2 regions of the Bacillus sp. TCT6 genome follow, and region 1 is predicted to be linked to the other one. Evidence: a T-box and tRNA genes for the amino acid it is inferred to sense, from the RefSeq annotation. Region 1 holds a T-box; the other holds one or more tRNA genes.
The links. A T-box is a leader RNA that pairs with one kind of tRNA and senses whether it is charged. The one in region 1 lies ahead of ileS2 (isoleucine--tRNA ligase), so its partner is inferred to be a tRNA-Ile.

Region 1 (3,432 bases):
CTTCTGGTAATAGATCTTTCGCTTCACGCTCAAACCATACGTTAGAACCGTGTTCACGGAATAAATCTGCTACATGGTTAATTGTTTCATCTGTAATAATTGGATCGCCATTCTCAGCATAGAATACCGGAATTGGCACACCCCATGCACGCTGACGAGAAATACACCAGTCACCACGGTCACGAACCATATTATGAAGACGAGTTTCTCCCCATGCTGGTACCCATTTTGTTTCCGCTACAGCTTCTATTAATTCTTTACGGAATGCTTCAATAGATGCAAACCACTGTGCTGTCGCACGGAAAATAATTGGTTTTTTCGTTCTCCAATCATGTGGGTATGAATGCGTAATGAATGTTAGTTTCAGTAACGCGCCTACTTCTTCTAATTTTTCTGTAATTGGCTTGTTAGCTTTATCATAGAATAAGCCTTCAAATCCAGGTGCTTCATTTGTTAATACACCTTTATCATCAACTGGGCAAAGTACTTCTAATCCATACTTTTTACCAACAACGAAGTCATCTTCCCCGTGTCCTGGTGCTGTATGAACACAACCTGTACCTGCATCTGTTGTTACGTGATCTCCTAGCATTACTAATGAATCACGATCGTAGAATGGATGTTTTGCAACTGTGTACTCCAGTTCGCTACCTTTTACTGTTTTCACAACTTCAGCATTTTCCCACTCTAACGTTTTTGCAACTGTCTCAAACAGCTCAGAAGCAATGATATATTTCTCATCATTTACTTTTACAATGCTATATTCAAGCTCTGGGTGAACAGAAATACCTAAGTTTGCAGGTAATGTCCAAGGTGTTGTTGTCCAAATGATGTACTTTTCATCACCTTCTAATACGTTCTTTCCATCTTTTACAGGGAATGCTACGTAAATAGATGCTGATTTTTTATCTTGATATTCAATTTCAGCTTCTGCTAAAGCAGATTCACTCGTTGGAGACCAGTAAACTGGTTTTTGACCTTTATAGATATAACCTTTTTTCGCCATGTCACCAAACACTTTAATTTGTTGTGCTTCATAAGCGGGCTCTAAAGTAATATATGGATTATCCCAATCTGCACGTACACCTAGACGCTTAAATTGTTCACGTTGACGTTCTACTTGTTCATATGCATACTCTGCACATAACTTACGGAACTCAGCAACTGTCATTTCTTTACGCTTTACACCTTTATTTGTTAAAGCTTGTTCAATTGGTAAACCGTGCGTATCCCATCCTGGAACATATGGCGCACTAAAACCAGTCATTGATTTATAACGAACAATAAAGTCTTTTAATACTTTATTTAATGCATGTCCCATATGAATGTCACCATTCGCATATGGAGGTCCATCATGCAATACAAATAAAGGACGACCTTTTGTATGTTCTTGTACTTTTTCGTAAATATTCATTTCAGCCCATTTTTCTTGCATTGCAGGCTCACGTTTTGGTAAGTTCCCACGCATTGGGAACTCTGTTTTCGGCATCAGTAATGTATTTTTGTACTCCATGCTCAATTCCTCCTTACATGTATATAAGAAATACTTAAAAAACGGAATAAAAAAGAGACTTTCTCATCCCAAAAAGGGACGAGAAAGTCTCCCGCGGTACCACCCTAGTAGATCATATACATATGTATAGAATCCTCTTATATTCTTAACGCGAATACACGCCTACGCTTACTCTATTTGTTCAGCGCGGAACTCCAGGGTGATATTCCCACTATCTCCTTATCCTGAGCTTACACCGTCCTCAGTTCGCTATATAAGGTTTGAAAAGGTACTTATCCCTATCTTCGTTTTTCTTAATAAATATGTTGTTTAAAATTATATGTAATAATGAGAAAAACGTCAAGCTTACACTGTTTCTTCTTTTTTCAACAGTTCATCTACTTCGTCTTCTAACTCAATTAGTTTATCCCAATCATCGTTGTTTAACATTTCAAGCTGTGTTTCTAATAACATACGGAAACGAGTTCGGAATACTTTCGCTTGTTTCTTTAACTCTTCAATATCAAAAGCAACTTTTCTTGATTTTACTAATGCTTCGTTAATAATACGATCAGCATTCTTTTCAGCTTCACGCACAATTAATTTCGCTTCTTTTTGCGCATTACGTTTTACTTCTTCCGCTGCTTCTTGCGCAACAACGATAGATTTGTTTAACGTATCTTCAATATTAGAGAAATGATCTAACTTCCCTTCTAACTGCGCAACTTTTTCTTCTAAAGCTTTTTTCTCACGAATGACCAATTCATAATCTTTGATAATTTGATCAAGAAACTCATTTACTTGATCTTCATCATAGCCACGGAATCCGCGACCAAATTCTTTGTTATGAATATCTAATGGTGTTAACGGCACAACGCCACCTCCAAGTAGTTATCTAAATTTCCTCTTTCAATTATATCTTTTCTTCGACAAAATAGGAGGATTTCCTTCTAAAAAACCAATCATTTTAGTATACCATACAAAATTCTCCATTTGTCGCGTTTTGTTCTACCTTCTACAGAAAATAATTTACTTCGGCCATATCCTCTAACAGAGAAAACGTCTCCTGGATAACATTCATAAGAAGTTTGTTCCACTATTTTCCAATTAACTTTTACTAAACCATTTTTAATGAAAGGTTGTACTTTCTGTCTAGATAAATGTAACATTTCAGCTAACATAACATCTAAACGAAGTGAAGAAACCGTTCCAGATTTCTCCCCCCACGTTTCATGTATCTGTAGAATTTGTTCTCCTTGTACTGCTGATAAGGAGACTTTTACTTTTCCTATTGCTTGTAAGTTCATCTCAATGTACGATACGATTTCTTTCGCAACTACAATTTGGGCACGATTTTCTTGCAGCAAAATATCACCACATTTTTCTCTCGTTAAACCAAGAGACATAAATGTACCTAATATTTGCCTATGTTCTAGCGTATAAAACTTGGAAGGATAGTCAATTTCTAATACTTCTACTTGAAATTCTTCTTCATTTAATTCTAGATAGTCTGGATAAATGAGTGCTCTTTTACGCTCTGCATTAGGCGTTGCACCACCAAATTGCACAGCAACATCTCCTTGTCCAATTACCATAGAAACAATTTGTTGCTGTCTTGGATCAAGGAAATCTGTTAATTTCACTTGATGGTACTCCGCCGTTCGCTTCCACTCTAGCACTTTATCTACAAAGACCTCTTCATCAGGCCTAAAATGTTCGTAAATGCTCATGTATTTAACCTCTTACTATAAGAAATAGCCGAACAAGCTGAACAAACCACTTTTAGCAAGTTTTAACGCAAAAATCGCAACGAGTGGAGAAATATCAATCATACCCAGCGGCGGAATAAATCTGCGGAATGGTTCTAAATACGGTTCACAAATTCGCGCCAAGAACTCTCCAAAAGATGATTCCTTTGCACCAGGAAACCATGATAGGAG
Region 2 (3,432 bases), 340 kb from region 1:
AACCTCTTCATATTCTTCACTCCTTTGCTAGGAATATATGCTTGTCCAAAAAAAAAATGCCTATTTAGGCATTTTTTTATTTTTCTTTCGGTTGGGGTACCTCTTTAATCGTTAAGTATAGAACGATTAAAACAACAGCGATATAAATGAATGTTGCCCCAGGTACGACGATTTTGAATAAATCCATAATCATGAAGAAAATGGTTGGGATTGTGTAGCTGTATGCAGTTAGTGTCCAAACTTGTTTATAGGATAGTTTACGTTGACCGCTCATAGCAGAACCGATGAACGCAAGTAAAGTCACGCCTACAAAAGTGATGAATAATTGGAATAGGTACACTAAGAATCCGATAACGAATAATAAAATTGGATAAATATTATCGAATAAAGAAATAAATTCTTGTAGATCTTTTTTCTCAAGAGATGCACCTAACAAATCGTTATAAGAATACGTTTGTGTTTGACCATTTCCCATAGAGACTACTTTATCTTTTAAAACAAATAAACCTGTTTTATTTTGATATTTTTCTAGGTCTGTTGAATTTGGATCAAATACGAAAAGTGCATTTCCTTCTTCTTTTTCAATGGGTTGATCAATATCGGCTTTTAGTTCGCCATTTTCAATCTTAAAGTCAGGTAAATCTTTATCGATGACTTGATTTACCATGCCTACACCATCTTGGATAAAACTACCGTACAAAAAAGTTCTTGGAATAGTAGTAATTAAGCAAAGTAGCATAATATACAAAATGGTTTTACCGATTTTTTGAAAACGGAATAGCGCCATATCTTTAGGCGAGTATATGCTTTTTACGAATTGGGTAAATATGGACATAGATTCACTTCCTTTATGTATGTATAAAATCATTGTAACGTAGGAATCTAGAGAATCTCAAGATATATTATATTTACATATAGTGGAGATAACTAAATTTCTTTTTATTAACTTTCTTCTTTTAAATAAGAAAAATACAATTGACACTTTTCTTTTCTATATGGTAAATTTATCTTACCTTTCTTAAAGGGCATATCCGATAGGAATTCCTTTATTTGATATGTTGTTACATACATAATTGTGGACCCTTAGCTCAGCTGGTTAGAGCAGACGGCTCATAACCGTCCGGTCGTAGGTTCGAGTCCTACAGGGTCCATATCCATTTCGCATGTTTATTATGTTAGCAGGAAGCTTCCTTGTAGAAGGAAGCTTTTTTTACGGAATATATGAGCATTTTAATTGAAAAGAAGTGGGAATTTTGCTACTTTAATGATAGCAAGACAATGTGATTTATTTGTTTGCACCCTATGGCAATTAGGGTAGAATGAAGTTGTATGTCACTAAGTGGCAATACATAAACTGGGAGGAATATAACAATGGCAAAACACGAATTACCAAATTTACCTTATGCGTATGATGCTTTAGAGCCTCACTTTGACAAAGAAACAATGAACATCCATCATACAAAACATCACAACACGTATATTACAAACTTAAACGCTGCTTTAGAAGGTCATGCAGAATTAGCTGACAAAAGCGTAGAAGAATTAGTTGCAAACTTAAACGAAGTACCAGAAGCGATCCGTACAGCAGTACGTAACAATGGTGGCGGACACGCTAACCATACATTCTTCTGGACAATCTTATCTCCAAACGGCGGAGGACAACCTGTAGGTGAACTTGCAACTGCAATTGAAGCGAAATTCGGTAGCTTCGATGCATTCAAAGAAGAATTCGCAAAAGCTGGCGCAACTCGCTTCGGTTCTGGTTGGGCTTGGTTAGTAGTAAACAATGGTGAGTTAGAAGTAACAAGCACTCCAAACCAAGATTCTCCTTTAACTGAAGGTAAAACTCCAGTTATCGGTTTAGATGTTTGGGAGCACGCTTACTACTTAAACTACCAAAACCGTCGTCCAGACTACATCGGCGCATTTTGGAACGTTGTAGATTGGAACGCTGCTGAAAAACGTTACCAAGAAGCAAAATAATCGTAATAAATATAGAAAAAGCTAGGGGAGAGCCCCTAGCTTTTTTCTATGCTTTCCTTTTACATAATTGGGCTTGTCTTTGGAAGACTAGAACATGAAGTAAAGGAGAGTTGTGTATGAAGTGGAAACATATAATTGGTGACGTTGAAGTGAATCGGGATTTAGTGTTATTGCTCCTTATAGGAGGTTTATACACGCTCGCAATTTCTTTATCGAATACGTTTGTAAATATTTATTTATGGAAGCAAACACAAAATTATGTGAATCTTGGCTTGTATAATTTGGCCAGCGTTGTATTACAGCCTCTCACATTTCTTGTAGGGGGGAAATTAGCGAAACGTATCGATCGCTCGATTTTATTACGAATAGGAGTAGGAACGCTCGCAATTTTTTTTATCGTTGTTTTAGTGGCTGGAAAAAGTGCTTCTCAGTATATTTTATTAATGGGGGCTCTTTTAGGAGTAGGATACGGTTTTTACTGGTTGGCTTTTAACTTATTGACATTTGAAATTACAGAACCAGAAACAAGAGATTTCTTTAATGGATTTCTTGGACTTCTTACATCTTTCTCTGGGATGATTGGACCAATAGCAGCAGGATACACAATTTCACGCATGGAGAAATGGAGTGGTTATACTGTTATATTCTTTCTTTCATTAGTTTTATTTGCAATTGCTGTCGTCTTAAGTTTCTTTTTATCTAAAAGAGAATGTGAAGGGCGTTATGAAATTGTGCAAGTATTGAAAGAACGAAGAGTTGATAAAAATTGGGGAAAGATTACACGAGCTCATTTTTTCCAAGGATTGAGAGAAGGAACGTTTATTTTTGTCATTTCAGTATATGTGTATTTAGCAACTAATAGTGAGTTCGCATTAGGGAAATATAGTTTAGTGAACTCTGCTGTATCCTTTGTATGTTATTACTTGGTCGCTCGCATGTTAAAGAAAGAGTGGCGAAAAAAAGCAATTTTACTTGGGGGCATTATTTTATATGCTGTCGTCTTTTTAGTTATTTTCAATGTTACATACACGAAATTACTTATTTATGCGGCATGTATTGCGGTTGCATATCCTATTTTACTTGTTCCATACGGGTCAATGACATATGACGTAATTGGTAGAGCTAAAAATGCGAGAGAATGGCGTGTGGAATATGTCGTTGTCCGGGAGTTATGGTTAAATGCCGGAAGAATCTGTTCCATTTTAAGTTTTTTATGTGCTGTACTATTCTTTCCACCTGAAAAAAGTTTACCTTACTTATTATGTATTTTAGGTGCTGGACATTTTCTTATTTATTTTGCAGTTAAAAATGTCAAATATGATGGGGAAAATGCAGATAAAACAAGTGTTGTAACGCAAGGAACTACGCAGAATCAAACTGAACCAGAAGGTTAACTTCTCGTTTGTTTTATGCTAGAATAGAAAAAGATGTAAAACAGCAGTGAGGACA

Region 2: it encodes a tRNA-Ile, which carries the amino acid that the T-box ahead of ileS2 (isoleucine--tRNA ligase) is inferred to sense. The anticodon was not compared.

What each region holds. Positions count from the first base shown of each region.
Region 1 covers NZ_JBVYHX010000001.1:3,598,883-3,602,314, forward strand. The annotation lists gene ileS2 (isoleucine--tRNA ligase) at 1-1,513, opposite strand, end outside; T-box leader at 1,585-1,807, opposite strand; gene divIVA (septum site-determining protein DivIVA) at 1,859-2,365, opposite strand; gene AC0ONG_RS18180 (YlmH family RNA-binding protein) at 2,455-3,222, opposite strand; gene AC0ONG_RS18185 (YggT family protein) at 3,238-3,432, opposite strand, start outside.
Region 2 covers NZ_JBVYHX010000001.1:3,940,290-3,943,721, reverse strand. The annotation lists gene yqfZ (protein YqfZ) at 1-11, opposite strand, end outside; gene yqgB (protein YqgB) at 77-835, opposite strand; tRNA gene AC0ONG_RS20105 (tRNA-Ile) at 1,078-1,151, shown strand; gene sodA (superoxide dismutase [Mn]) at 1,372-1,983, shown strand; gene AC0ONG_RS20095 (MFS transporter) at 2,100-3,377, shown strand.